Regions from separate parts of the Streptomyces sp. NPDC055962 genome, predicted to be linked through region 2. Evidence: predicted binding sites of a transcription regulator. Region 2 holds the regulator's gene; each other region holds the start of a gene.
The links. Region 2 encodes HrcA, which represses chaperone genes, less so after heat shock. Its sites were predicted from a motif close to TTNGCACTCNGNNNNNCNGAGTGCNAA; they were not measured.
Positions count from the first base shown of each region.

Region 1 (9,856 bases), on a different contig from region 2:
CCTGCTGGTGAACAACGCCGGCTTCGGCAACAAGGGGCGCTACCTGGACGTCTCGATGGCCGACGAGCTGACGATGCTGAAGGTCCACTGCGAGGCGGTTCTCCGGCTCACCTCGGCGGCCGCGGGCCCGATGCGGGAGCGCGGCCGCGGCGGCGTGGTGAACGTGGCGTCCGTCGCCGCCTTCCTGCCGCGGGGGACGTACGGGGCGTCGAAGGCGTGGGTCGTCCAGTTCACCCAGGGCGCCGCGAAGGACCTGGCGGGTTCGGGGGTGCGGCTGATGGCCCTGTGCCCGGGCTTCGTGCGCACCGAGTTCCACCAGCGGGCCGGGATGGGGACGGGCAACATCCCGGACTGGATGTGGCTCGACGCCGACAAGCTGGTGGCCGCGGCACTGGCGGACCTGGCACGGGGCAGGACGGTGTCGATCCCGGACCCCCGCTACAAGGCGATGATGGGCCTGGTGAAGCTGGCGCCCCGCGGCCTGCTCGGTGGAGTGACCTCCCGTGCCGGCCGGACGTACGGCCCGAAGTAGCCGCCCGGACCGGCCCCGGGCAGCCGCCGGACCGACGGTCCGGAGCAGACGCCCGGGACGCGGTCCCGCACACGCACCGAGGCCCGGTGCCCCCGCGACGGGGGTACCGGGCCTCGGTGTCGTACGGAGCCGTACTAGTGGGAGTGGCCGTGGCCGCCGTGACCGGCGTCGCCCTCTTCCTCGGCCGGCTTCTCGACGACCAGGGTCTCGGTCGTGAGCAGCAGCGACGCGATGGACGCGGCGTTCTCCAGGGCGGAGCGGGTGACCTTGACCGGGTCGATGACGCCGGCCTTCACCAGGTCGCCGTACTCACCGGTCGCGGCGTTGAAGCCCTGGCCCTTGTCGAGCTCGGCGACCTTCGAGGTGATGACGTAGCCCTCGAGGCCCGCGTTCTCCGCGATCCAGCGGAGCGGCTCGACGGCGGCGCGGCGCACGACCGCGACACCCGTGGCCTCGTCGCCGGTCTTGCCGAGGTTGCCCTCGAGGACCTTGACGGCGTGGACGATGGCGGAGCCACCACCGGAGACGATGCCCTCCTCGACCGCGGCGCGGGTCGCGGAGATGGCGTCCTCCAGACGGTGCTTCTTCTCCTTGAGCTCCACCTCGGTGGCGGCACCGACGCGGATCACGCAGACGCCGCCGGCCAGCTTCGCGAGACGCTCCTGGAGCTTCTCACGGTCCCAGTCGGAGTCCGTGGACTCGATCTCGGCCTTGATCTGGTTGACGCGGCCCTTGACGTCGGCGGAGTCGCCGCCGCCGTCGACGATGGTCGTGTCGTCCTTGGAGACCGTGACGCGGCGGGCCGTGCCGAGCACGTCCAGACCGGCCTGGTCGAGCTTGAGGCCGACCTCCTCGGCGATGACGGTCGCACCCGTGAGGGTGGCGATGTCGCCGAGCATGGCCTTGCGGCGGTCACCGAAGCCGGGGGCCTTCACCGCGACGGCGTTGAAGGTGCCACGGATCTTGTTGACGACGAGGGTGGAGAGCGCCTCGCCCTCGACGTCCTCGGCGATGATCAGGAGCGGCTTGGAGGCGCCGGCCTGGATGACCTTCTCCAGCAGCGGGAGCAGCTCCTGGATCGAGCCGATCTTGCCCTGGTGGATCAGGATGTACGGGTCGTCGAGGACGGCCTCCATACGCTCCTGGTCGGTCACCATGTACGGGGACAGGTAGCCCTTGTCGAAGGCCATGCCCTCGGTGAACTCGAGGTCCAGACCGAAGGTGTTGGACTCCTCGACGGTGATGACGCCGTCCTTGCCGACCTTGTCCATCGCGTCCGCGATGAGCTCGCCGACCTGCGGGTCCTGCGCGGAGAGCGCGGCCACGGCGGCGATGTCGGCCTTGTCGTCGATCGGGCGGGCGGTCGCGAGGAGCTCCTCGGACACGGCCTTCACGGCGGCGTCGATGCCCTTCTTCAGGGCGGCCGGGGACGCGCCCGCGGCGACGTTGCGCAGACCTTCGCGGACGAGGGCCTGGGCGAGCACGGTGGCGGTGGTGGTGCCGTCACCCGCCACGTCGTTGGTCTTGGTCGCCACCTCCTTCACCAGCTGGGCACCGAGGTTCTCGTACGGGTCGTCGAGCTCGACCTCGCGCGCGATGGTGACACCGTCGTTGGTGATGGTGGGAGCGCCGAACTTCTTGTCGATGACGACGTTGCGGCCCTTCGGACCGATCGTCACCTTCACCGTGTCGGCAAGCTTGTTGACGCCGCGCTCAAGGGCGCGACGGGCGTCCTCGTCGAACTTCAGAATCTTCGCCATGGGCTGTTTTCTTCCCTCTCAAAACGAACTGCGCCCCTCGCCGCCCGGCTAGTCATCTCGCAGGGGGCCAGGGGCGCAGAACAGAAGCAAACGTGGGTGAATTACTTCTCGACGATCGCGAGGACGTCGCGCGCCGAGAGGACGAGGTACTCCTCGCCGTTGTACTTCACCTCGGTGCCGCCGTACTTGCTGTACAGCACGACATCGCCGGTCTTGACGTCGAGCGGAAGGCGCTCGCCGTTCTCGAAGCGGCCCGGGCCCACGGCCAGGACGACGCCCTCCTGGGGCTTCTCCTTGGCGGTGTCCGGAATGACCAGGCCGGAAGCCGTGGTCTGCTCGGCGTCGAGCGGCTGGACCACAATGCGGTCCTCGAGCGGCTTGATCGCAACCTTGGAGCTGGTGGTCGACACGATCCGGTCTCCCCCTTCGGAGATCTCACGGGGTTTAACAGTCTGTGGGGTGGCGACCAGGTCGATCCGTCGTCGCGGGTGCCGGACCTGCCCTGTCGCGCAGTGGTGCTGGCACTCTCCCTCGGGGAGTGCCAGCACTGAGACTATGACCGCGATTAGCACTCGGTCAAGCGGAGTGCCAATTCACCACCCTCGCGTGGCGCCGCGGGGCCGGCCCGCCCCCGGGACAACGCGGGAGACCTCCACGCCGTTCCGGTGCCGGGCGGGCCGGTGCGCGGACCGCTCCCGTCAGACGTAGTCCTCCAGCCTGGCCACCGCGTACCCCTTGTCCGTGACCGTCTTCATGACGCGCCGGACCATGTCGGCCATGGAGCCCTCCCAGTCCTCGTCACCCCGGAAGTGGGTGAGGATGATGTCTCCGGGATGCAGGTCCCTGTCCCACTCGCGCCACTCCATGTGGTCGGGGAACGCCTCGGCCGCCCACAGGGGCACGGCCTTGATGCCGCAGGACTTCGCGACGCGCAGGGTGTCGCCGTTGTAGTTGCCGTACGGCGGCCGGAAGAGCGTGGGCCGCTTCCCGAAGAACCTCTCGATCTTGTCCTGCTCGCCACAGATCTCCCGCCGCTGCTCGGACGCCGAGAGCCCTGGGAGGTAGCGGTGGTTGAGCGTGTGGTTGTTGAGGGTGACGCCCCGGGCCTGCATGTCCTTGAAGTAGCCGTAGTCGTCGCTCACCACGTAGTCGCTGAGGAACGCGCTGTACGGGATCTTCAGTTCCGTCATCATCCGGAGCAGTTCGGGGTCCTTCTCCGCCCCGTCGTCCATCGTCAGGAAGACGATCCGCTCCTTGGTGGGCACGGTGGTGAAGACCGGCGGCAGCTTCTCCCCGCCCTCCACCTCGAACCCCTCGCGGGTGGTGATGTGCGGCTTCGCGGCAGGCGGCGCGGGAGCGGCGAGCGGGACCTTGGCCAGCCCCCACTTCTTCGCGACGGCGACGCGTGCGGCCAGCTCCCGCTTCAGGCGCTCCGCCTCGGCCCTGGCCCTGGCCTCGGCGGCCGCGGGGCCCGCCTGCGCCGCGGCGGCTCCCGGCTGCCCGGCGGCCGGCCCGCCCCGGCCGGCGGCCGCTTCGTCACCACCGTCTGCACATCCGGAGGCGGCGGCGCCGATCAGCAGGGCGGCCACGACCGCACAGACCGCTCTGTGGCGCTTCATGACAGATTTTTCTTTTTGTCGTACTAGCTGCATGGCGCCGCATCCTGCCACCGGGTCACCGGCGGTCTCCCGCGACACCTCCGGGGGATCCGCCGGGTCCCCCGGCTGGCTCACAATGGACGGGTGAACGACCTTCCCCCCGCAGATCAGGCCGATCCGCTCGCCGCCTTCGCCGCCCTGCGCACCCCCGAGGGCACGGCGCTCCTGGACGAGCTGCGTGACCACGACCCCGCCCGTGAACTGGCGACCGCGACCCGTCTGCGCCGTACGCACCCGGCCGCCCTGGTCTCGGCGGCGCTCGGCCAGGCGCGGCTGAGGCAGCGCGCGGTCGCCAAGTTCGGGGCGGCGGACGCGTACCGCATGTTCTTCACCCCGAACGGCGTGGAACAGGCGACCCGCACCTCGGTCGCCTCCTACCGCGCCGGGCGGTTCGCGGAGCTCGGCGTGCGGAGCGTGGCCGACCTGTGCTGCGGGATCGGCGGCGACGCGATCGCCCTGGCCCGGGCGGGCATCCGGGTCCTGGCCGTGGACCGGGACCCGCTCACCGCTCAGGTCGCCCGGGCCAACGCCGAGGCGCTCGGCCTCCAGGACCTCGTCGAGGTGCGGTGCGCCGACGTCACGGAGATCGACACGTCCCCGTACGACGCGGTCTTCGTCGACCCCGCCCGGCGCGGCGGACGCGGCCGGATCTTCGACCCCGAGGCCTACTCACCGCCCCTGTCCTGGGCGACGGAGGCCGCGCTCAGGGCCCCCCGCGCGGCGCTGAAGATCGCCCCCGGCGTCCCGCACGAGGCGATCGGACCGCAGGCCGAGGCCGAGTGGATCTCGGACGGCGGCGACGTGAAGGAGGCGGTGCTCTGGTTCGGCGAGGGCTTCGCACCGGGTGCCTACCGGGCCACGCTGCTGCCGTCGCGTGCGACGCTCGTCTCCGACGGACCTCTCCCCGCCCCGCCGGTGGGCCCCGTCGGTCGGTATCTGTACGAGCCGGACGGCGCCGTCATCCGTGCCCATCTGGTGGCGGACGTCGTCGAGCGGTGCGGCGGCAGGCTGGTCGACGAGACGATCGCCTACGTCACGAGCGACACGCCCTACGCGTCGGACGCCACGGCCGCGTACGAGATCACCGACCAGATGCCCTTCAACATGAAGAAGCTCAAAGCACTGCTGAGAGAGCGTCAGGTCGGTGTCCTGACCGTCAAGAAGCGCGGCTCGGCGGTCGAACCGGAGGAACTGCGCCGGAAGATGAAGCTCCAGGGGCCCCACTCGGCCACCGTCTTCCTGACCCGGGTGGCCGGGGCCCCGACGATGCTGATCGGGCAGCCGGTGAAGCTGCCCTGACCAGCAGTCCGCGCTGGCGGTCAGCCGCCCGCAGCGACGGGCTGTCCCGCCCTCGTCCCGGCCAGCACCCGCAGTACCCAGCGCCGGTGGGCGAACGCCTTGACGAAGCCGGTCAGCCCGGTCAGCCAGGCGAGGAATCCCAGCCCCATCAGCCAGGCCACCATGCCGTACGTCTCCTGGCCCGCACGGGCGGTCGCCGGCACGACGACGCAGCCGAAGAGCCCGGCCGCGCAGAGCGCGGACGACGTCAGCAGCCAGGCGACGTTCGCCCGCGGCATCCGCAGCGGCAGATCCCCCACGGGGTCGCTCTCCAGCGCCCCCCACTGCACGAGGAGCCGGTGGACCCGCACGTCCCGTGCCGCACCGACGGCCATGAAGGCGGCACCGGGGATCAGCACGGCCGCGCCGATGGCGAGGCTGATGACCCCGGGGATCGTGTCGAAGGGCCCCTGCGCCTCCTCGAACATGACGAACGCGGCGCCAGCGAGCGACCAGCCCAGCGCCGTGATGCCGGCCCACGTCCAGTGGAGACCGAGCCGGCCGGGGCCGACGAACATCCTGACCAGTTCGCCCAGGACGACCGCCCGGTCCCGCAGCAGCGCGTCACGGTCGGGCCAGGTGCGTATCTCCGCGGGCGGGGGCGGTGGCGGCAGGGGTGAACTACGTGGCATGGCCCAGACATTACCGAGCGGGCAACACACCCCGGCACCGACGTCCGCCGGTTGCCCGGCAGGTCAGGTCAGGTCGGGTCAGGCCAGTTCAGGCCACATGGGCGTCAGGTCAGGTCAGTGGGTACGACGTGCGGCCCGACGCGTCGTCGATCTCGTCGTGCGCCTTGGTGAGCAGCTTCATCGCGAGCTCGTTCAGCGCGCGGGCCCCGGCGATCTCCTCGCCCACCCGCGGCTGCTCCGCATCGGAGGGATGACGGCTGGCGTATCCGTGGGCCCGTACCTCGGTCCCGTCGCTGAGCCGAACGAGGGCCGCCGCGCGGGTGCGGTGGGAGTCCTCCTCGAATTCCAGCTCGATATGCCATCCGACGGTGGTCTCCATCATGACGGTCACCTCCCGGATTCCCTGTTTCCAGGGTGCGCCCCTTCCCCCGCCCGCGCACGGCGTGGCCGGGGGTTCAGGCGTCCCGCAGGGCCTGGACGTCGAGCTTCCGCATCCCCATCATGGCCTTCATCGCCCGTTCCGCACGGGCCCGGTCGGGGCCGCCGAGCAGCTCGGGCAGCTCGCGCGGGACGATCTGCCAGGACAGCCCGTACTTGTCCTTCAGCCATCCGCACTGGCTCTCCTCACCGTCCTCGGTGAACTTCGCCCACAGCCGGTCGACCTCCTCCTGGTCCGCGCAGTCCACGCTCAGCGAGACGGCCTCGTCGAAGGTGAACTGCGGGCCGCCGTTGAGGCCGAGGTACTCCTGGCCGGCGAGCACGAAGTCGACGGTCAGCACCGATCCGGCCGAATCGGTCCCCTCGGGCCAGCGGGTGACGTTCTCGATGCGGGAGTCACCACCGAAGACCGAGACGTAGAACTCGGCCGCTTCCTCCGCCTGGTTGTCGAACCACAGACAGGGCCTGATCTTCTGCATGGTCTGCTCCTTCGCTCGCAACGCCGTCGTTCGCGTGCAAGGTAGACCGGTTCCGGGCCGGAAACTCATCGGAACACCCGGGGCACGGCCCCCGTCAGCCACCCGCCGGACCGGGCGCTGTCAGCCGCCCGCCGGACCGGGCGCTGTCAGCCGCCCGCAGGACCGAGCGACTCGAAGCGCCACCGGTGCACCGGGCGGCTGATCAGCCCGGCCTCCGGCTCGGGCAGCTCCGGCAGCTCCCCGTCGTACGCCGCGTCCCACCAGGTCAGGACGAGCACCCGGTCCCCCGGGGCGCACAGCAGCTCGTCGCGCAGCGGCTGCCGGGCGAGCTCGGCCGTCCGCGCCCTGGCCCACTCCAGCAGCTCCGCGCCCCGGCCCTCCGCCGCACGGGCCTCCCACATCAGGGCGACGGTCATGAGTAGAGGTTGTCCTTGCTGATCTCGTGCACGTGGTCGTGGCCGTGACTGTGGCCGCCCGCACCCGGGACGTGGGTCTCGGTGACCGGGAGCGAGGAGTCCGCGGAGAGGTCCAGGTCGGACACGGGACGGTTGCGTGCCACCATCTCGGCGCCCAGCGCGGCGACCATGGCCCCGTTGTCCGTGCAGAGCCCCGGCCTGGGGACCCGCAGCCTGATCCCGGCCTTCTCGCACCGCTCCTGGGCGAGCGCCCTCAGCCGCGAGTTCGCCGCGACGCCTCCGCCGATCATCAGGTGGTCGACGCCCTCGTCCTTGCAGGCGCGGACGGCCTTACGGGTGAGGACGTCCACGACGGCCTCCTGGAAGGACGCCGCCACGTCCCGCACCGGGACCTCCTCACCGGCGGCGCGCTTCGCCTCGATCCAGCGCGCCACGGACGTCTTGAGGCCGGAGAACGAGAAGTCGTACGCGGGATCGCGCGAGCCGCTCAGTCCGCGCGGGAACGCGATCGCCTTCGGGTCGCCCTCCCGCGCCAGCCGGTCGATGACCGGCCCGCCGGGGAAGCCGAGGTCCAGGACCCGGGCGATCTTGTCGAAGGCCTCGCCCGCCGCGTCGTCGATGGTCGCGCCCAGCGGCCGCACGTCGTTGGTGATGTCCGGGGCCAGCAGCAGCGAGGAGTGCCCGCCGCTCACCAGCAGCGCCATCGTCGGCTCGGGGAGCGGCCCGTGCTCCAGCTGGTCGACGCAGATGTGCGAGGCGAGGTGGTTGACCCCGTAGAGCGGCTTGTTCAGGGCGTACGCGTACGCCTTGGCGGCCGAGACGCCGACGAGCAGCGCGCCGGCGAGCCCGGGGCCGGCGGTGACCGCGATGCCGTCGAGGTCACGGGCGCTGATCCCGGCGTCCTTCAGGGCGCGCTCGATGGTGGGGACCATCGCCTCCAGGTGGGCGCGGGAGGCGATCTCGGGGACGACACCCCCGAAGCGGGCGTGCGTGTCGACGCTGGAGGCGACGGCGTCGGCGAGGAGCGTCGTGCCGCGCACGATGCCGACGCCGGTCTCGTCGCAGGAGGTCTCGATACCGAGTACGAGCGGTTCGTCAGCCATCAGTCTGTCTCTGTTCCTTGTACGGTCAGGCGCATGACGAGTGCGTCGATGTTCCCCGGCTGGTAGTACCCCCGGCGGAAGCCGATGGGTTCGAAGCCGAAGCGTTCGTAGAGCTTCTGCGCGCGGGTGTTGTCGACACGGACCTCCAGGAGCACCGCGGTGCACTCGAAGGCGGTGGCGTGCCGGAGCAGATCGGTCAGGAGCTCGGAGCCCAGGCCGCCGCCCCACTGACCGCGGCTGACCGCGATCGTCTGGACGTCGGCGAGGTCACCGGCGGAGGCGAGGCCCGCGTAGCCGACGATCCGGCCGTCCGCGGGGTCCTCGGCCACGACGTAGCGGTGGGTCGCGCGCGGCCCACGGGCACGGGCCAGCTCGGACCAGAACATGCCCGCCGACCAGGCGTCGTCGGGGAACAGCTCGTGTTCCAGCTCCAGCACCGGCGCGATGTCCCACCAGCGCATCTCGCGGAGCACTGCGGTCGCGGTGGTCACTTGGGGGTGACCACCTTGTAGTTCTTGGGGACCTGGGCGTCCGGCCTGCGCAGGTAGAGCGGCTGCGGCGGGAGCAGCGCGGCGCCGGCGGCCAGCCGCTCGGCGGCCAGGGCGGCGAGGGCTCCGGCGGAGACGTGCTCCGGGCCGCGGGCCTCCGGGAAGGCCTCGGGGTAGAGCAGCGCGCCCGCGCCGGCGACGGGCAGTCCGGCGAGCCGGTCCGCGATGTCGGCGGGCCGGTCGACGGCGGGTTCGCCGTCCCGGCTGCGGAAGTCCCCGTACCGCGCCCAGTAGACCTCCTTGCGGCGTGCGTCCGTCGCGACGGCGAACGGGCCTTCGAGGCCCTCCTGTCCGGCGGCGTAGGCGAGGGCGTCGAGCGTGCACAGCCCGTGCACGGGCACGGAGAGCGCGGAGCCGAAGGTCGCCGCGGTGACCAGGCCGACACGCAGCCCGGTGTAGGGGCCGGGTCCGACCCCGACGACCACGTCGGTCACGGCGTCGAGTGTCACCCCGGCCTCGGTGAGGACCCGGTCGACGGCGGGGAGCAGCAGTTCCCCGTGCCTGCGGGCGTCGACCTGTCCGGTCTCGGCGACGACGGAGACGCCGTCGTGGAGGGCGACGGTGACGGCGGGGGTGGCGGTATCCATGGCGAGCAGCAGCACACAAACAGCCTACGGCTCCGCCGACTCGGCCACGGCAGCCCGTACGTCGTCCCGGCCTCCCCTTCCGCTGCTGGTACCGTCGCCGGGTATACGCGTGTACGACGTAAATGCTTGTACGACATGCGACGGACGGCATGTGAAAGGGGACCTCACGGTGGCAAGGGGCAGCTCGGGAATGGTGGCCGGGCTCACCGCCGCGGCGGTGGCCGCGGTCTGTTTCCTCGCCTACCAGGCGTCGGCGAACGCGCCCGACTCGGTCGCCGTCCCGTCGGCCGGGGCTTCGCGGCCGACGACCGCTGCCCCCTCCAAGAAGCCTGCGGCCCCCGAGGCGCCCCTCGCCGTCCCGGAGG
Region 1 covers NZ_JBHJYN010000001.1:1,079,869-1,089,724, forward strand. The annotation lists gene ACFC51_RS04805 (SDR family NAD(P)-dependent oxidoreductase) at 1-532, shown strand, start outside; gene groL (chaperonin GroEL) at 667-2,292, opposite strand; gene groES (co-chaperone GroES) at 2,394-2,702, opposite strand; gene ACFC51_RS04820 (polysaccharide deacetylase family protein) at 2,991-3,911, opposite strand; gene ACFC51_RS04825 (methyltransferase domain-containing protein) at 4,035-5,249, shown strand; gene ACFC51_RS04830 (hypothetical protein) at 5,270-5,920, opposite strand; gene ACFC51_RS04835 (DUF1876 domain-containing protein) at 6,030-6,302, opposite strand; gene ACFC51_RS04840 (VOC family protein) at 6,376-6,837, opposite strand; gene ACFC51_RS04845 (hypothetical protein) at 6,984-7,253, opposite strand; gene tsaD (tRNA (adenosine(37)-N6)-threonylcarbamoyltransferase complex transferase subunit TsaD) at 7,250-8,356, opposite strand; gene rimI (ribosomal protein S18-alanine N-acetyltransferase) at 8,356-8,847, opposite strand; gene tsaB (tRNA (adenosine(37)-N6)-threonylcarbamoyltransferase complex dimerization subunit type 1 TsaB) at 8,844-9,491, opposite strand; gene ACFC51_RS04865 (hypothetical protein) at 9,682-9,856, shown strand, end outside.
Region 1: the regulator HrcA is predicted to act here: its motif matches at 2,858-2,884, upstream of groES (co-chaperone GroES).

Region 2 (9,856 bases):
CGACCGAGTAGAGCGTCGCCCAGGTCTCCGCCGCGCTCTGCGGGGTGTCGCCCCGGGTCGCGGCGGCGTAGAGGGCCGCGGTCGCCTGGTAGGAGATGACGGTCTGCCCGCTGGTGAAGAGCTTGTCCTCGTACGGGCGCTCCTTCGGCAGCGCGGGCAGCTCCCGGCCCTCGGGGAGCAGCGACTGCAGGGTCTTGCGGGAGTCCGACCAGAACGCCCTGCCACCGCCCCGGCTCATGGGCGCGAGGGCGCCGTAGTACAGCGTGACCTTGTCCGCGAGCTTCGTCGAGTCGTCGAAGCGCGCCTTGGCCAGGTCGTCCCCGGTGAACACCGTGATGGCCTTGTCCGAGCAGCCGGCGGTCTGTCCCAGGCCGGACATCAGCGTGTTGACGTCCTCGACCCGGCCCGCGAAGTACAGGGCGTCGGGCACGCGCTCCGCACCGCAGATCGCGTGCAGCGGTGTGTCGAGATTGGCGGAGCCGCCGTCCCTGGAGAGGGAGTACTGGGTGTCGGAGGCCACGGTGAAGCCGGTCCGCTTCAGCATCTCCAGGCCGACCCTGCGCTGTTCGGTGGTGTACCGGTCCTTGTCCTCGTTGGCCACCTTCCTCGACAGGACGACCGCCTGCGGATCGTCCAGCCGGTCCGCCAGCTGCCCGGCGATCAGCCCGACGGCGTCCGCCTGCTCCTCGTCGGTCGCGGCGAGTCCGAAGTAGTTCGGGTAGGAACGGGCCAGGTCGCTGCCGGAGTTCGTGGTGTCCACCAGGGGCAGCCCGGCGCGCTGGAGGAGTCCCGTGGCGGCCGCGCTCTCCGTGGTGTTGCGGCCGAGGCCCACCACGCCGACGACGGACGGGTCCCGCCGGGCGACCTCGACGATCTTCCTGACCGCCGTGGTCTGGCGCAGCATGTCCTGGCCGCCGTTGGCCGTCAGGACCCGGAGCTTGACGGAACGATTCGCCGTGTCGTTGACGAACCGCTGATGGAGATAGACACCGGTCAGCTCCTCCAGGCCCTTACGCGTGTCCTCCCTGTTCGCGTCGGTTCCGGTGAGCGGGCCCGCGTAGACGACGGTGACCCGCGGCTCGTCCGCGCCTATGCCCGCGTTCTGCTCCCGTATCGCCTGCTCGATCCGCTCGAAGGTGACGCCTTCGCCCGCCCCGTTCAGCTGGAGGGTGTTGCCCTCGGCGAACCGCACCTGCGAGGCCGTCGCCACCCCGATGCACTCCTTCGCGCCGCTCGGACCGGCCAGGCGCACCGCGTCCGTGCTGCGCCCGGTGAGCGGGCCGTAGCAGTACGTCTCCTTCCAGTGCTGGCTCCACAGGAAGGTCCCCAGCAGGGCGCAGACCAGCACCAGGGCCATCGCCTTCCCCGACATCACCCACCAGGCCCACGTGCGGCGGACCCGGTGCGTGACGAGCTGGGCGTGCGCGTGCTCGTGGGTCAGCTGGCCGGTGGACAGGGGGAGCCGCAGCACCCAGGCCAGCCGTACGGCCGCCGCCGGAGCCTGGCCGACGCTCAGGTCGTCGACCCATGCCTCGTACCGCGCGCGGGCCCCCGACCGGATGCCGCCGTGCGCGGGCGGTTCCGGGGGGAGCGGCGGGGTGTGCCGCATGATGCGGTCGGCCGGGAGGGACGCCAGGAGCAGCAGCGGGTCCACCTCGCTGCGCCGCGAACGGACGTTGTTGACGGCGTTGATCAGCAGGATGCCGCCGTTGTCCTGGGTGGCGGTCGGCAGGAAGACCACGGGCGGGACCGTGCGCTTGCTGCGCCGCCAGTCCAGGGCGTGCGGCCGGTAGCAGTCCAGCAGGTCCTCCAGCAGTGCCTGGACCCGCAGCTCCAGATGGAACTGGCGCGCGTGCTCGTCGCCGGCCCCCGCGTCGGCGACCCGCTCCGCGACGGCGGCTGCCCGCGCCCGGATCACCCGCCACGAACGGCTCGGCGAGAAGCGCGACCAGCCGTCCGAGGGGTACGCGGTGCTCGACGCGGCCAGGGACGAGGTCGTCGCCAGCCACCTGCTGGCCGGGCGCAGCCACAGCAGCGGCGGCGCCGCCCTGGTCAGCAGCCGTACGACCGCCAGCCCGAGCAGCGCCACGGCGGCGACCACGGCGGTGAGGAGCCAGCCGATCTCGCCCAGCAGCACGCTGAGCACGGCGATGAAGACGGCCCCCAGGAACGTCTCCGGCCGGACCGACGCGCGCAGCGAGTCCCACCAGGTGTGCTCCGACCGGTTGGCCCGCCAGCGCAGGCTGCCCAGCTGTTCGAGGATCCGCTCGTCGCGTTCACGGGCCGAACCCCAGTCCGGCTGCGCGACGACCGTGGCCGTGGCCTGCTCGATGGCGGCGAGCAGCCGGGAGCGGGGAAAGGCGAAGGGCTTGTACTGCGAGGTGCGCCGGGTCTCCCAGGGCCGCCCGGTGAGGGTGCGGACCATGGAGAGCGCCGCGTCGTACGGGGTGGCGCCCCGGCCCTCGACCAGCTTCACCGGCACCCGGCGCAGCTGGTTCGCCCGGTGCACCTGGTGGACGATCTGCTCGACCCTGCCGTCGATCTCCTGGCCGGCGGACGCGTCCTCCGCCTGCGCCACGACCAGCGGCATCACCGGCCGGTTGACGCGGTACTGGTCGATCAGCTCCTGCATCAGGTGGAAGACGGCGGAGGCCGCCTCGTTCTCCGCGCTGTCCCGCCACACTTCGCGTGTCATCCGGCCCCCGTGCCTTCCCACCGCCTGCCCGGCGGTCACCCCTCAATAACGGATGGCGTGCGGGCGGCGCAGGAGTTCACGGGGATCGGTACCGGATCCTCCTCGACCCGTACCGGTACATCAGGAAGGAAGGGTGACGAAGTCGATCAATTCCTCCACGCGGCCCAGGAGCTGCGGCTCCAGGTCCTTGTACGAGCCGACCCGGGAGAGGATGTGCTGCCAGGCCGCACCGGTGTTCTCCGGCCAGCCCAGGGCCCGGCACACGCCCGTCTTCCAGTCCTGGCCGCGCGGCACCGCCGGCCACCCGGGGATGCCCACGGACGACGGCTTCACCGCCTCCCAGACGTCGATGTACGGGTGCCCGACCACCAGCACGTGCCCGTCGGTGACCTGCGCGGCGATCCGGGACTCCTTGGAGCCGGGCACCAGGTGGTCGACGAGCACCCCCAGCCGGGCGTCCGGGCCGGGCGCGAACTCCCGCACGATCGCCGGGAGGTCGTCGATGCCCTCCAGGTACTCCACCACGACGCCCTCGATGCGCAGGTCGTCGCCCCAGACCCGCTCGACGAGCTCGGCGTCGTGCCGTCCCTCCACGTAGATCCGCCCCGCCCGCGCGACCCGTGCCCGCGCCCCGGGCACGGCCACCGAGCCTGAGGCGGTCCGCGTGGGGCGGGCGGGCCCGCCCGCCGAGGGGCGCACGAGCGTGACCACCTTCCCCTCCAGCAGGAAGCCGCGCGGCTCCATGGGGAAGACCCGGTGCTTGCCGAAGCGGTCCTCCAGCGTGACCGTCGGCCCCTGGGCCGTCTTCTCGCACCGGATCACCGCCCCGCAGAAGCCGGTGACGGCCTCCTCGACGACCAGGTCGGGCTCGGCGGGGACCTCGGGGGCCGGGGCGGACTTCTTCCACGGCGGAGTCAGATCCGGCTGGTAGCTGCGCATGGCACGACGATAAACGGGGGCCCTTTCACGACACGCCGAAGCGGGAAGCCAGCTGATCGCGCTGGGCCCGTACGAACGCCGCGTCCACCACCGCCCCGTGTCCGGGCACGTACAGCGCGTTCTCGCCGCCCAGCTCCAGCAGCCGGTCCAGTGCGGCCGGCCAGTGCGAGGGGACGGCGTCGCGGCCCGCCTGCGGTTCACCGGACTCCTCGACCAGATCGCCGCAGAGCACCACGACCGGGGAGCCCGGCACCAGCACCGCGAGATCATGGCCGCTGTGCCCGGGGCCCACGTTGGCCAGCAGCACCTGGAGCCCGCCGCCGAGATCGAGCGTGGACTCGCCGCTGACCTGGTGCCGCGGTGCCACCAGGGCGTCCGTGGCCGCCGTGGCGTCCGCCTCGCCCATCCCGTGCCGCAGCGCGTCCGCGCGCAGCTCCTCGGCGCCGCGCTCCAGCAGCTCCGCCGTACCGACCGCGCCGTGGACCGCCGTCCCGGAGAAGGCCGCGGTGCCGAGTACATGGTCGAAGTGCGGATGGCTCAGTGCGATATGCGTCACCCTCCGGCCCAGCAGCGCCTCCGCCTGGGTCCGCAGCTCGACCCCCTCCCGGAGCGTCGAACCGGTGTCGTACAGCAGCACGCCGTCCGCCCCCGCCACCAGCGCGACGGTGGCGTCCCAGACGGGAAGGCGCCGCCGTCCCGTACCGTTGCCCAACCGCTCCCAGCCGAACTCTTCCCAACTGACGTCCATACGGCGACGCTATCCGCAACGACCTGCGTACTCCTGCGAAGGCGTGGCCGGTCGCCCTTGCCCCGGGCCCACCCCGCCCCCGTACACTGACCGGGGGGATTGCTGGCACTCGAACGCACAGAGTGCCAGGCGGAAGCCGAAGAACCACAGCTGGAGGTGTGCGCGGTGCTCAGCGAACGCAGACTCGAAGTGCTGCGCGCCATCGTCCAGGACTATGTCGGCACCGAGGAGCCCGTCGGCTCCAAGGCGCTCACGGAGCGGCACAGCCTCGGAGTCTCCCCGGCGACCGTCCGCAACGACATGGCCGTGCTGGAGGACGAGGGCTTCATCGCCCAGCCGCACACGAGTGCGGGGCGCATTCCGACGGACAAGGGCTACCGGCTCTTCGTCGACAAGCTCGCGGGCGTCAAGCCCCTGTCGTCGCCGGAGCGCCGGGCCATCCAGAACTTCCTCGACGGCGCGGTCGACCTCGACGACGTCGTGGGCCGCACGGTCCGGCTGCTCGCGCAGCTGACCAGGCAGGTCGCCGTCGTGCAGTACCCCTCGCTGACCCGGTCGACCGTGCGGCACGTGGAGCTGCTGTCGCTGGCCCCGGCCAGGCTGATGCTCGTGCTGATCACGGACACGGGCCGGGTCGAACAGCGTATGATCGACTGTCCTGCACCGTTCGGTGACACGTCACTGGCCGATCTCCGGGCCCGGCTGAACAGCCGGGTCGTCGGACGACGGTTCGCGGACGTCCCGCGGCTCGTGCAGGACCTGCCGGAGTCCTTCGAGGCCGAGGACCGGGGAACCGTGTCGACGGTTCTCTCCGTCCTTCTCGAGACCCTGGTCGAAGAGACGGAGGAGCGGCTGATCATCGGCGGCACCTCCAACCTCACCCGTTTCGGACACGACTTCCCTGTGATGATCCGGCCGGTGCTGGAAGCGCTGGAGGAGCAGGTCGTGCTGCTGAAGCTGCTCGGTGAGGCAACGGATTCGGGCATGACCGTACGGATCGGGCACGAGAACGCCCATGAGGGCCTCAACTCCACGTCCGTCGTCGCGGTCGGCTACGGTTCGGGCGACGAGGCAGTCGCCAAACTCGGCGTGGTCGGACCGACCCGCATGGACTACCCCGGAACGATGGGAGCGGTACGCGCAGTGGCACGTTACGTCGGACAGATCCTGGCGGATTCGTAAGTGGCCACGGACTACTACGCCGTACTAGGCGTGCGCCGCGACGCATCTCAGGACGAGATCAAGAAGGCATTCCGCAGGCTCGCCCGCGAGCTGCACCCGGATGTCAACCCGGATCCGAAGACCCAGGAGCGGTTCAAGGAGATCAACGCCGCTTACGAGGTGCTGTCGGACCCGCAGAAGAAGCAGGTCTACGACCTCGGCGGCGACCCGCTGTCCGCCTCGGGCGGCGGCGGTGGCGCGGGAGGCTTCGGAGCCGGCGGCTTCGGCAACTTCAGCGACATCATGGACGCGTTCTTCGGCACGGCGTCGCAGCGCGGACCCCGTTCGCGCACCCGGCGCGGCCAGGACGCGATGATCCGGCTGGAGATCGACCTCTCCGAGGCGGCCTTCGGCACCACCAAGGACATCCAGGTCGACACGGCGGTCGTCTGTACGACCTGTAGTGGCGAGGGCGCCGCACCCGGCACCTCCGCGCAGACCTGTGACATGTGCCGCGGCCGCGGCGAGGTCTCCCAGGTCACCAGGTCCTTCCTCGGCCAGGTCATGACCTCGCGGCCCTGCCCGCAGTGCCAGGGCTTCGGCACGGTCGTGCCGACCCCGTGCCCCGAGTGCGCCGGTGACGGACGCATCCGCTCGCGGCGCACCCTCACCGTGAAGATCCCCGCCGGTGTCGACAACGGCACCCGGATCCAGCTCGCGGGCGAGGGCGAGGTCGGCCCCGGCGGCGGCCCCGCCGGCGACCTCTACGTCGAGATCCACGAGCTCTCGCACGGCGTGTTCCAGCGCCGCGGCGACGATCTCCACTGCACGGTCACCATCCCGATGACCGCCGCGGCGCTCGGCACCCAGGTGCCGCTGGAGACGCTCGACGGCCTGGAGGAGATCGACATCAGGCCGGGCACCCAGTCCGGACAGTCGGTCCCGCTGCACGGGCGGGGCATCACGCACCTGCGCGGCGGCGGACGCGGCGACCTGATCGTGCACGTCGAGGTCATGACCCCGACGAAGATGGACCCGGAGCAGGAGCGCCTCCTGCGGGAGCTGGCCCAGATGCGCGGCGAGGAGCGGCCCACGGGGCAGTTCCAGCCGGGACAGCAGGGGCTGTTCTCCCGTCTGAAGGACGCCTTCAACGGCCGCTGAGCCTGCCGCGGCACCGTCCGCGGACCCTGTCACCGCACCGCCCGCCGGCCTCGTACCGGCGGGCGGTGCGCTGTGTGCGGCGGCCCGTCCGCCGTGTGAAAGGGCTGATTCGGCACGATCCGTCGGACGTGGCACGATGCGGTCATGTCCTTGGCGCTGACCGGTCTCTGCCGCTACCCGATCGTGCAGGCTCCGATGGCGGGCGGCACGTCCCGCCCGGAGCTCGCCGCGGCCGTCGGCGAGGCCGGGGGGATCGGTTTCCTCGCCGCCGGATACAAGACGGCGGACGGCATGTACAACGAGGTGAAGCAGGTCCGGAGGGCGACCGCCCGGCCCTTCGGCGTCAACCTCTTCATGCCGCAGCCCCTGGTCGCCGACCCGGGCGCCGTCGAGATGTACCGCAACCAGCTCGCCGGCGAGGCCACCTGGTACGAGACGCCCCTCGGCGACACCGACGCAGACGGTGACGACGGCTACGAGGCCAAGGTCGCCATCCTGCTGGAGGACCCCGTGCCTCTGGTCTCCTTCACCTTCGGCTGCCCCACCCGTGAGGTCCTCGACGGCTTCGCCGCCGCCGGCACGCTCACCGTCGTCACGGTCACCTCGGCCCAGGAGGCGCGGAACGCCCGGTGGGCGGGCGCCGGTGCGCTCTGCGTCCAGGGGACCGAGGCGGGCGGCCACCAGTCCACCCACCGCGACGACGCCCAGGCCGGTCTCACCGGCACCGGACTGCTCGCCCTGCTCGCCGAGGTCCGCGCCTCCGTGGACCTCCCGGTGATCGCGGCCGGCGGACTGATGCTCGGCTCCCAGATCACGGCCGTGCTGGCGGCCGGTGCCGACGCGGCGCAGCTCGGCACGGCGTTCCTGCCCTGCCCCGAGTCGGGGGCGCACCCGCTGCACAAGCAGGCACTGACCAACCCGCTGTTCGTGACCACGACCCTGACCCGGGCGTTCTCCGGCCGCCCCGCGCGCGGGCTGGTCAACCGGTTCGTGCGGGAGCACGGCCCGTACGCCCCGGCCGCCTACCCGCAGGTGCACCAGATGACCAGCCCGCTGCGCAAGGCGGCCGCCAAGGCCGGGGACGCCCAGGGCATGGCCCTGTGGGCGGGCCAGGGCCACCGGCTCGCGCGGGAGCTGCCCGCCGGGGAGCTCGTCGGCCTGCTCGCCGCCGAGATGGAAGCCGCGCGTGCGGCCGTGAGTGTGAGGAGTGCCCAGTGACGGCACCGGTCTTCGTCGTCGAACAGCTCCCCGGCGGAAAGGAGTTCGTCCTGGACGGGCCCGAGGGACGGCACGCCGTCTCGGTGAGGCGGCTGACCCCGGGCGAGGACGTGGTCCTCACCGACGGGCGGGGCCACTGGGCGGAAGGTGTCGTACGGGCGGCCGAGGGCAAGGACCGCCTCCTCGTCACCGGCCTGGAGACGGTGCACGAGGAGCCGCCTCCCGCCCCCTTCATCACCGTCGTCCAGGCGCTGCCCAAGGGGGACCGGGGCGAGGTCGCCGTGGAGACGATGACGGAGACGGGCGTCGATGCGATCGTGCCCTGGCAGGCGGCGCGCTGCATCACGCAGTGGAAGGGCGACCGCGGGCTCAAATCCCTCACGAAATGGCGCAACACGGCTCGCGAGGCCGGCAAGCAGTCGCGCCGGGTGCGGTTCCCCGAGGTGGCGGATGCCATGACGACCAAGCAGGTCGCCGCCCTGCTCGCCGCGGCGGACTTCGCGGGCGTCCTGCACGAGGACCGGGAGACCGCCGGCGAGCCGCTGGCGACCGCCGCACTCCCCGCCACCGGCACGATCGTCCTCGTCGTGGGCCCGGAGGGCGGGGTGTCGCCCCAGGAGCTGGCCGCCTTCGCCGAGGCGGGAGCGCCCCCGTACAGGCTCGGACCCAGCGTGCTGCGCACCTCGACCGCGGGGACGGCTGCGGTCGCCCTGCTGATGGGGCGCACCGGGCGCTGGAGCTGAGGCACTGCGCTCCCCGTGCCCGCCGCAGGTCCGTCCGACCGCCCCGGCCGGATAGCATGCCGGAGTACTGATCACGAGGACCGAACGGACCGAGGAGGCCGGGCCATGGCGGGAGAGCCGCAGACCGACTGCCTGTTCTGCAAGATCGTCACGGGCGACATCCCGGCGACCATCGTCCGCGAGAGCGAGACGACCGTCGCCTTCCGTGACATAAACCCCCAGGCCCCGACCCACGTCCTGGTCATCCCCAAGGCGCACTACCCGGACGCCGCCGCGCTCGCCGCCGCGGAACCGGGGACCGCCGCGGACGTGCTGCGCGAGGCCGGTCTGGTCGCCGCCGACGAGAAGATCACCGAGAGCGGCTACCGCATCGTCCTCAACACCGGTGCCGGCGCCGGGCAGACCGTCTTCCACGCGCACGCCCACGTCCTGGGCGGACGCGGGATGCAGTGGCCCCCCGGCTAGGCAGGCCGCACCCGTGTCCGTACGAGAACTCGTGGTCCTCGGCACCGCAAGCCAGGTGCCGACCCGTCACCGCAACCACAACGGCTACCTGCTGCGATGGGACGGCGAGGGCATCCTCTTCGATCCCGGCGAGGGAACCCAGCGCCAGATGCTGAGGGCGGGCGTCGCCGCGCACGACATCGACCGGATCTGCGTCACCCACTTCCACGGTGACCACGCGCTGGGGCTGGCCGGTGTGATCCAGCGGATCAACCTCGACCAGGTCCCGCACCCCGTCACCGCCCACTTCCCGGCGAGCGGACAGCACTTCTTCGACCGGCTGCGGTACTCCACCGCCTACCGCGAGTCCGTCGAGCTGACCGAGGCCCCGGTCTCCGCCGACGGCGTCCTCGCCACCACGGGCGCGTACACCCTCGACAGCCACCGGCTCTCGCACCCCGTCGAGTCCTACGGCTACCGCCTGACCGAGCCCGACCGGCTGCGCATGCTGCCCGCGAAACTGGCCGAGCACGGCATCGGCGGTCCGGACGTCGGGCGGATCCAGCGGGACGGCGCCCTGCGCGGCATCCCGCTGGAGGAGGTCTCCGAGACCCGCCGCGGACAGCGCTTCGCCTTCGTCATGGACACCCGGCTCTGCGACGGCGCGTTCGCGCTGGCCGAGGGATGCGACATGCTGGTCATCGAGTCGACGTTCCTCGACGAGGACGGCCGGCTCGCCGCCGACCA
Region 2 covers NZ_JBHJYN010000002.1:605,511-615,366, forward strand. The annotation lists gene ACFC51_RS07880 (ABC transporter substrate-binding protein) at 1-2,695, opposite strand, end outside; gene ACFC51_RS07885 (DUF3097 domain-containing protein) at 2,816-3,634, opposite strand; gene ACFC51_RS07890 (MBL fold metallo-hydrolase) at 3,660-4,382, opposite strand; gene hrcA (heat-inducible transcriptional repressor HrcA) at 4,548-5,564, shown strand; gene dnaJ (molecular chaperone DnaJ) at 5,565-6,704, shown strand; gene ACFC51_RS07905 (nitronate monooxygenase) at 6,849-7,922, shown strand; gene ACFC51_RS07910 (16S rRNA (uracil(1498)-N(3))-methyltransferase) at 7,919-8,665, shown strand; gene ACFC51_RS07915 (histidine triad nucleotide-binding protein) at 8,771-9,130, shown strand; gene ACFC51_RS07920 (ribonuclease Z) at 9,144-9,856, shown strand, end outside.

Region 3 (9,856 bases), on a different contig from region 2:
GCGCTCCTGGACGACCGCCGCGCGCTGGAGGAGGACCCGGTCACGGTCAACCGCCTGCGCCGGGTCCGCGAGGCGAGGCGCGGCCGCCGCTGAGGCCGTGTCCGCGGCCGGCTCCCCGGGAACGGAAGCCGGGTGGTGGCGGGCCTGGGCCCCGGGGCGGGAAGCCGCGCGGCGGGGCGGCCCGCCCGCTACGCTCACCCGCATGGGCAACCCGGCACACCCCCTCCCGACCCCGTCCACCCAGGCCGGCCGCGAAGGCCTCGCCGCACTCCTCGCCCGCCCCGACCGCGCGGTGGTCGCACTGGACTTCGACGGCACGCTGGCCGACATCGTCCCGGACCCGGAGCGGTCCCGCGCCCACCCCCGCGTGGTCCCGGCCCTCTCCGCGCTCGCGCCCCGGGTCGCCGCCGTCGCCGTGATCACCGGCCGCCCGGCCGGCACCGCCGTCCGGTACGGGGGCTTCGCCGGAGCACCCGGCCTGGACCACCTCGTCGTCCTCGGGCACTACGGCGCCGAACGCTGGGACGCCGCCACCGCCACCGTCCGCGCCCCGGACCCGGACCCCGGGGTCGAGGCCGTGCGGGCGGAGCTCCCCGCCGTCCTGGCGGAGGCCGGCGCCGACGACGGCACCTGGATCGAGGAGAAGGGCGGCCGGGCGGTCGCCGTCCACACCCGCCGCGCCGCCGACCCCCAGGCCGTCTTCGAGGCCCTGCGCACCCCGCTCGCCGGACTGGCCGCGCGCCACGGCCTGATCGTCGAACCGGGCCGCCTGGTCCTGGAGTTGCGACCGCCGGGCATGGACAAGGGCGTGGCGCTGGAGGAGTACGTGAAGGCGGTCGGCGCCGAGACCGTGCTGTACGCCGGCGACGACCTCGGCGACCTCGCCGCGTACGCCGCCGTCGCCAAGCTCCGCACCGAGGGCGTCGCCGGCCTGCTGGTCTGCAGCGGCACCGAGGTCCCCGAACTGACCGAGCGCGCCGACCTGGTGCTGCCGGGTCCGGCAGCGGTGGCGGACCTGCTCGCGGCTCTCGCCCAGCAGGCCGCACCTGCGCGGCCCTAACCCCGCAGCGCGTCCAGCTGGTCCAGGAACCACTGCTGGGGCGGGAGCGCCGTCGCGGCGGCGGCCAGGCGCTTCGTGCGGGCTCCCCGCTCGTCGGCGTCCATGGTCAGTGCCTCGTGCAGCGCCGCCGCCGTGGCCGACACGTCGTACGGGTTGACCACGATCGCGTCCTCGCCCAGCTCCTCGTAGGCGCCCGCCTCCCGGGAGAGCACCAGCGCGCAGCCGTGGTCGGAGACGACCGGGACCTCCTTGGCGACGAGGTTCATGCCGTCGCGGATCGGGTTGACCAGCGCCACGTCCGCCAGCCGGTACGCCGCCAGGGAGCGGGCGAAGTCGTCGTCGACGTGGAGCAGGACCGGGGTCCAGCCCTCCGTGCCGTACTCCGCGTTGATGCCGTCGGCGACCCGCTGGACCTCGGCCGTGTAGTCGCGGTAGACCGCGAGGTCCTGCCGCGAGGGGTAGGCGAAGGCCACGTGGACCACCCGCTCGCGCCACTCGGGGCGCTCCTCCAGGAGGGCCCGGTAGGCGTGCAGGCCGCGGACGATGTTCTTGGAGAGCTCGGTGCGGTCCACCCGCACGATCGTGCGACGGTCCGCGCCGACCTGGTCCCGGAGGATCTCCATGCGCTCGTCCACGTCGTCCTCGCGGGAGCGGCGGCGCAGGAAGTCCGCGTCGGCGCCCAGGCCGTGCACCCCGATCCGCGTGTGGCCGGTGCCGCCGAAGATCTCCGTGCAGCAGCCGATGAAGGCGTCCGCCCAGCGGCGGGTCAGGAACGCGGCGCGGTCGGCGCCCAGGATGCCCTTGAGCAGCTGCTCGCCGATGTCGTCGGGCAGCAGCCGGAAGTAGTCGACGGGCGCCCAGGGGGTGTGTGAGAAGTGCCCGATGCGCAGGTCGGGGCGGAGCTCGCGCAGTATGCCGGGGACCAGGGAGAGGTGGTAGTCCTGCACGAGGACGGCGGCGCCCTCGGCGGCCTCCTCGGCGAGCGCCTCGGCGAAGGCCCGGTTGTAGGTCTCGTAGGAGGCCCACTGCCGGCGGAACTCCGCGTCGAAGACGGGCTCCACCGGCGTCTGGTAGATCATGTGGTGCACGAACCAGAGCACCGAGTTCGCGATGCCGTTGTACGCGTCGGCGTGGACCCCGGCGTCGATGTCGAGCATCCGGACGCCGGGCTCGGACACCCCGCGCCGGACCGCCTCACGGTCGCCGTCGCTGAGCGCGGCGCACACCCACAGCTTGTCGTCGACGGCGCTGAGGCCGGAGACGAGCCCGCCGCCGCCCCGCTTCGAGTCGAGCGTGCCGTCCTCCCGCCGTGCGTACGACACCGGGCCGCGGTTGGACGCGACGAGGACCTGGGCAGCGTGCTCGGAGACCATGTACCCGAACCTAGCCCGTTCGGGAAGCCGCCAAACGTGAAGCGGGGGTGGAGCCGGGCGGGAGGCGGGGCGTCACGCCGCGTCGCGGGACGCGTACTCGGCGATGTCCCGCATCGGCGGCCGCTCCTCGGTGTCCACCGCGTGGGTGCGCGGGACGAAACCGCCGGGCCCCCGCTCGAACTGCACGAGCTCGGGCCGTACGAGCGGTCCGCGGGACAGCCGCTGCTGTGCCGTGCGGTAGATCGCCGCCGCCATCCGGCCGAGGGCCTGGCCGTCCTGGTGGCGGTGCTTGCGTACGCCGACGTCGACCTGGGCCAGCGCGTCCAGGCCGACCGTGTGCAGCGCGTCGACGAGCAGGCCGAGCTCCACCCCGTAACCGACGGGGAAGGGGAGCTGCTCCAGCAGGGAGCGCCGCACCGCGTACTCGCCGCCCAGCGGCTGTACGAAGCCGGCCAGCGGCGGCCAGTGCAGGTTGAGCAGCGGGCGGGCCACCAGCTCGGTCACCCGGCCGCCCTGGCCTGCCACTCCGTCGAGCGGCCGGTCGTACATGGCCTTGACGAAGTGCACCGAGGGGTCGGTCAGCAGCGGTCCGACGATCCCGGAGACGAAGTCCGCGGAGAAGTCCTCGAGGTCCGCGTCGACGAAGCAGACGATCTCGCCGCTGGTCACCAGCAGCGAGCGCCACAGGACCTCGCCCTTGCCGGGCAGGGCGGGGATGCGGGGGAGTATCGCGTCCCGGTGGACGACCCGGGCGCCCGCCCGGCGGGCCTCCTCGGCGGTGGCGTCGGTGGATCCGGAGTCGATCACCACCAGTTCGTCGACGAGCAGGACCTTCTCCATCAGCTCGCGCCGGATCTCCGCGACGATCGCGCCGACCGTCGCCTCCTCGTTGAGCGCGGGCAGGACGACGCTCACCCGCGCACGGTGCGGATCCCTCGCCCGCGCGGCCGTCAGGCGGTCCAGCGGGCGGTCGGCAGCCGACCAGGAACGCCTGGTCAGCCAGCGTTCCACCTCTTCCAGCACGGTCGATACTCCCTGTATGTGATCCATCTCGCGGTTCGGACGACTATCTCAACCGTCCGGTGCTTCGGTTACAGTCTTGAACAACGCGGATGACCCTCGCATGTCGGGGTCGGTCGGCGAATAAACGCCCGGATCCATGGTCCGGTGCCACAGCGCTCATCCAGAGGGACTGAGGGAACGGCCCGTTGAAGTCCCGGCAACCCTCCTGCCGACCGCGAGGTCACGGTGGGGAAGGTGCCAATTCCGTCTTGTGGCGAAATACGTCGCAAGGAAGATGAGGAGAAAGGGCCTCCGCCATCATGGCCGTGCAGACAGTTGCAGCGAACACCAATTCTTCCGCCGTGGACCTCGGTCCCGCCGCGGCGCTTTCCTGCCGCGAATGCGGCGAGCGTTTCGAGCTCGGTCCCATTTTCGCCTGTGCGTCCTGTTTCGGGCCGCTCGAAGTGGCGTACGACCTGCCGAGCGGCTCCCCCGAAGAGCTGAAGAAGCGCATCGCCGAGGGTCCGAACAACATCTGGCGCTACGCGCCGCTGCTGCCGGTCCCCGCCGACGTCGCGGACAAGCCCAACATCAACCCCGGCTTCACGAAGCTGGTCAAGGCCGACAACCTCGCCCGCGAGCTGGGCGTGACCGGTGGCCTGTACGTCAAGGACGACTCCGGGAACCCGACGCACTCCTTCAAGGACCGTGTCGTCGCCATCGCCGTCGAGGCCGCCCGCGCCTTCGGATTCACCACGCTCTCCTGCTCCTCCACCGGCAACCTCGCCGGTGCCGTGGGTGCCGCCGCCGCCCGCGCCGGCTTCCGCTCCTGCGTGTTCATCCCGCACGACCTGGAGCAGGGCAAGGTCGTCATGGCCGCGGTGTACGGCGGTGAGCTGGTCGGCATCGAGGGCAATTACGACGACGTCAACCGCTTCTGCTCGGAGCTCATCGGCGACCCGCTCGGCGAGGGCTGGGGCTTCGTCAACGTCAACCTGCGGCCGTACTACGGCGAGGGCTCCAAGACCCTGGCGTACGAGATCTGCGAGCAGCTCGGCTGGGAGCTGCCCGACCAGCTCGTCATCCCGATCGCGTCCGGCTCGCAGCTCACGAAGATCGACAAGGGCCTGCAGGAGCTGATCAAGCTCGGCCTCGTCGAGGACAAGCCGTACAAGATCTTCGGCGCCCAGGCCGAGGGCTGCTCCCCGGTCTCCACCGCCTTCAAGGCCGGTCACGACGTCGTGCGCCCCCAGAAGCCGAACACCATCGCCAAGTCCCTGGCGATCGGCAACCCGGCCGACGGCCCGTACGTCCTGGACATCGCCCGGCGCACCGGCGGTGCCGTCGAGGACGTCGACGACGAGCAGGTCGTCGACGCGATCAAGCTGCTGGCCCGCACCGAGGGCATCTTCGCGGAGACCGCGGGCGGGGTGACGGTCGGCGTGACGAAGAAGCTGATCGACGCCGGCCTGCTCGACCCGTCCCTGACCACCGTCGTCCTGAACACCGGCGACGGCCTCAAGACGCTCGACGCGGTCGCCCCCACGACCGGCCTGTCTGCGACGATCCGGCCCAGCCTGGACGCGTTCCGCGACGCGGGCCTCGCCGCCGCCAACTGACCACCCGAGACCGAAGGAAGGCACCCACATGAGCGTCAAGGTCCGTATCCCCACCATCCTCCGCACCTACACGGACGGTCAGGCCGAGGTCTCGGCGGAGGGCGCGGTCCTCTCCGAGGTCATCGCGTCCCTGGAGCAGAACCACCCGGGCATCGGCGCCCGCGTCCTCGACGACCAGGGCAAGCTGCGCCGCTTCGTCAACGTGTACGTCAACGACGACGACGTGCGCTTCGAGGGCGGCCTGGACGCCGCCACCCCGGACGGCGCCGGCGTCTCCATCATCCCGGCCGTCGCCGGAGGCTGACCGCCGCAGGCGCGACACGGGCCGGCTCGGCCGCCCGATTCCACAGAGTGAGCAGAATGCCCCCCTCCGCGAGAGAAGCGGAGGGGGGCATTCTGCATGGTTGAGCGCGGTACAGTTGGGGAAGTCCCCGCAGCTGCCCGCGCCGCCCGCATATGAGAATGCGCCTGGCCGCGACAAGAAGCAGCCAAAGTACGTGAACCCCTTGAGGCATAAGTGGCCTTTGTCAGGCCCGACTTGCCCTGGAATCCCATGAATTCCGCCTATCCGTGTGGTCGCGTGCGCCCAGAATTCTCGTCCGATTGACCTGTTGCAGAGGGCAGTTGGGCAGATACATTCGGCCGCGGTCGACGCGTTCCGGCGCACGCCACCCTCTCCTGTCGGAGGGTGAGTTCTGACCCGGGCCCGCGAAGTGCGGTGCTCGTGCAAGGGCCAGTAATAGGGGAGTTAGGCATGGCTCAGGGCACCGTCAAGTGGTTCAACGCGGAGAAGGGGTACGGCTTCATCGCGGTCGACGGTGGTGCGGATGTTTTCGTCCACTACAGCGCGATCCAGATGGACGGGTACCGCACCCTCGAAGAGGGTCAGCGAGTTGAATTCGAGATCTCGCAGGGCCAGAAGGGGCCGCAGGCGGACATGGTCAAGCTCGCCGTCGGCTGAGTTCGGCGCGGTCGGCCAACGACACTACTCACGCACGCGGGGCCCGTACCTCCATGAGAGGTACGGGCCCCGCGTGCGTCTCTGTCGGGTCCGCCGCTCGTACGCATGTCGGAGCGGGTGCCCGCGCCCCACCCGCAGCCCTCCCGGTTGTCCACATCCCGAGGGGGACGCTTGCACTCGCAGGGGTCGAGTGCTAATCATTGGCGTTAGCACTCTCCAGGTGAGAGTGACAGAAACTTGGACCGGGCCGGTGAGGCCCGCAGGCCCAGTGGGGCAAGGAACCACTGAGCACGCTGGCCGTCCGTCGCGGGCGCCTCTCGGTCCGGAGAAATCCACCCCTGTCCGGGAGGACCACTTCACATGGCCAAGATCATCGCGTTCGACGAGGAGGCACGGCGCGGTCTCGAGCGCGGGATGAACCAGCTCGCCGACGCCGTCAAGGTCACCCTCGGCCCCAAGGGCCGTAACGTCGTCCTCGAGAAGAAGTGGGGCGCGCCCACGATCACCAACGATGGTGTTTCCATCGCCAAGGAGATCGAGCTCGAGGACCCGTACGAGAAGATCGGTGCGGAGCTGGTCAAGGAGGTCGCCAAGAAGACGGACGACGTCGCCGGCGACGGTACGACCACCGCCACCGTTCTCGCCCAGGCGCTCGTCCGCGAGGGCCTGCGCAACGTCGCCGCGGGTGCCAACCCGATGGCTCTCAAGCGTGGCATCGAGAAGGCCGTCGAGGCCGTCTCCGCCGCTCTGCTGGAGCAGGCGAAGGACGTGGAGACCAAGGAGCAGATCGCTTCGACGGCCTCCATCTCCGCCGCCGACACCGAGATCGGCGCCAAGATCGCCGAGGCGATGGACAAGGTCGGCAAGGAAGGCGTCATCACCGTCGAGGAGTCCCAGACCTTCGGTCTGGAGCTCGAGCTCACCGAGGGTATGCGCTTCGACAAGGGCTACATCTCGGCGTACTTCGCCACCGACATGGAGCGCATGGAGTCGTCGTTCGACGACCCGTACATCCTGATCGTCAACTCCAAGATCAGCAACGTGAAGGACCTCCTTCCGCTGCTCGAGAAGGTCATGCAGTCGGGCAAGCCCCTGCTGATCATCGCGGAGGACGTCGAGGGCGAGGCTCTGTCGACGCTGGTCGTCAACAAGATCCGTGGCACCTTCAAGTCCGTCGCCGTCAAGGCCCCGGGCTTCGGTGACCGCCGCAAGGCCATGCTCGGCGACATCGCCATCCTCACCGGTGGCACCGTCATCTCCGAGGAGGTCGGTCTCAAGCTGGAGAACGCCGGCCTGGACCTGCTCGGCACCGCCCGCAAGGTCGTCATCACCAAGGACGAGACGACGATCGTCGACGGCGGCGGCGACAGCGACCAGGTCCAGGGTCGCGTCAAGCAGATCCGCGCCGAGATCGAGAACTCCGACTCGGACTACGACCGCGAGAAGCTCCAGGAGCGCCTCGCGAAGCTGGCCGGCGGCGTGGCCGTCATCAAGGCCGGCGCCGCCACCGAGGTGGAGCTCAAGGAGCGCAAGCACCGCATCGAGGACGCGGTGCGCAACGCCAAGGCCGCCGTCGAGGAGGGCATCGTCGCCGGTGGTGGCGTGGCTCTGCTCCAGGCCTCGGCCGTCTTCGAGAAGCTCGACCTGACCGGTGACGAGGCCACGGGCGCCAACGCCGTGAAGCTCGCGCTGGAGGCCCCGCTCAAGCAGATCGCCGTCAACGGTGGTCTCGAGGGCGGCGTCATCGTCGAGAAGGTGCGCAACCTGCCGATCGGTCACGGCCTCAACGCCGCGACCGGCGAGTACGTCGACATGATCGCCGAGGGCATCATCGACCCGGCGAAGGTCACGCGCTCCGCCCTGCAGAACGCCGCGTCCATCGCCGCGCTCTTCCTCACCACCGAGGCCGTCATCGCCGACAAGCCGGAGAAGGCCTCCGCGGCCGCTCCGGGCGGCATGCCGGGCGGTGACATGGACTTCTGATCCTCGGATCAGCAGCTCCAGGCAGTACCCGCAGTATCCGTGCGACGCCGGCCCCCGGGATTCGTTCCCGGGGGCCGGCGTCGTGCGCGCTGCGGGCGTCTCACCACGCGGGCGCGGTCAGGATGCAGAGATCGCCGTTGTCAGGGTCGCCGACGTACGACCAGAGCTTGAGCGTCCGGCCGTTGCGCAGGGCCTCGTAGGTGGTGGCATCGCTTTCGTATTCCACGGAGATCTCGTTCCCGTCCGCTTCGTCCACCCCGCTCGGCCGGCCCCGGTCCCAGGTTCCTGATCCCGACTCCCGGCCGTCGCCGCCGCAGGCGCGGTCGGCGGTGTACGTTCCGTCCGGTTCGAGCTCCAGTGTGCCGCCCCACTTGTCGGTCCATGTCACGGCGGCCTGGGGCATGGACAGTTCGAGCGGCTCGCCTTCGGGCACCGGTGGGGGGAAGAGCCTCCCGCAGCCCGCGAGAGCGAACACGAGTGGGACGAGCACCAGCGATGACCGACGGGAACGCGACATACGGCACCTCGGGACCTTGCGCGAGACACGGGCGCGGGCGGTCCGTGCCGGCAGGAGCGTAGAGCAGGGTGCGCAGCTCCGGTCGTCCGGGGGGTGCTCCCTCCGCCCGCACCGGGGTGAGCGGACACTGGACGTCCCGGCCACGCCCCGGCCATGTCCCGAAGGAGCGCCACCATGACCACCGACCGCCGTACGGCACCGCCCACCGCGGGTGACGAGCGAGAGACCCTGCGGGCCTTCCTCGACTACCACCGGGCCACCCTCGCCATGAAGTGCGAGGGTCTCGACGACGAGCAGCTCCGTCAGCGGTCGATGCCGCCCTCGACGCTGTCGCTGCTCGGTCTGGTGCGGCACATGGCGGAGGTGGAACGGGCCTGGTTCCGGCGGGTCTTCGACGACAACGAGGCCCCGATGGTCTGGTCCGACCGCATCGACTTCCAGGCCGCGTACGACGCGCGTACGTCGACCCGGTCCGAGGCGTTCGGCGCCTGGGAGGCGGAGGTGGAGCACTCGCGCCGCCTGGAGGAGCAGGCCGCGTCCCTCGACCTCACCGGGCTCCAGCCCCGGTGGGGACACGAGGTGTCGCTGCGCATGGTCATGGTGCACGTGCTGCTGGAGTACGGCCGCCACAACGGCCACGCGGACTTCCTGCGGGAGGGCGTCGACGGGACCGTGGGTGCCTGAGCCGGCGTGGGCGGCGTAAGCCGAGGCGGCGTCAGGCGGACTGGAGGGCGGACGGGGCCGGAGAGGCCGGTGCCTTGCGGGTCTCGCGCCTGATCATCAGGCCGTTGGCCACCATCAGAGTCGCGGTCAGGCCGTGGATGCCGAACGCGACGGCCGCGGAGCCCTGGTGGGCCAGCACGGTGGCCATGTCGCCGTATGCGGCCAGGGCTTCCACCAGCAGCGCCCAGCCCAGTGCCCGGCGGTGGCCCGTCACCAGCAGCACGCCCAGGACCAGGGCCAGGACGATGTCCCGGATTCCCTTCACGATCAGGAAGCCGCCACCGTCGCCGGACGGCGGGTCCGGCAGGCCGAAGCCCTGCGCCGTCGCCTCCGGGCTCAGGACGAACTCCGTCCCGAACCAGAGGATGAAGAGGACGAAAGCGGCGCTGAGAGCGGTGTTGATCTTCTTCTGTGTCATGTTCCTTCTCCTTGAGGGTCCTGCCGGGGATCCCGGCGGCTCGTGCGTCAGGCGAGGGCGGTGACCAGCAGGGTGAAGGCGCCGATGAGGACGGCGACGCGGACGTAGTGCCAGCGCTCCCAGCGGTTCATCTGCTCCTTCCAGTCCTCGGGCCGGTTCTCGGGGGTCCACGTCTTGCTCCGGTTGTTGATCGGGACGAG
Region 3 covers NZ_JBHJYN010000010.1:157,256-167,111, forward strand. The annotation lists gene ACFC51_RS26140 (DUF3263 domain-containing protein) at 1-93, shown strand, start outside; gene otsB (trehalose-phosphatase) at 203-1,060, shown strand; gene ACFC51_RS26150 (trehalose-6-phosphate synthase) at 1,057-2,433, opposite strand; gene ACFC51_RS26155 (glucosyl-3-phosphoglycerate synthase) at 2,506-3,456, opposite strand; SAM riboswitch class I at 3,610-3,737, shown strand; gene thrC (threonine synthase) at 3,756-5,054, shown strand; gene ACFC51_RS26165 (MoaD/ThiS family protein) at 5,083-5,358, shown strand; gene ACFC51_RS26170 (cold-shock protein) at 5,809-6,015, shown strand; gene groL (chaperonin GroEL) at 6,376-7,998, shown strand; gene ACFC51_RS26180 (hypothetical protein) at 8,099-8,515, opposite strand; gene ACFC51_RS26185 (DinB family protein) at 8,690-9,199, shown strand; gene ACFC51_RS26190 (DUF4267 domain-containing protein) at 9,231-9,656, opposite strand; gene ACFC51_RS26195 (anthrone oxygenase family protein) at 9,704-9,856, opposite strand, start outside.
Region 3: the regulator HrcA is predicted to act here: its motif matches at 6,186-6,212, upstream of groL (chaperonin GroEL).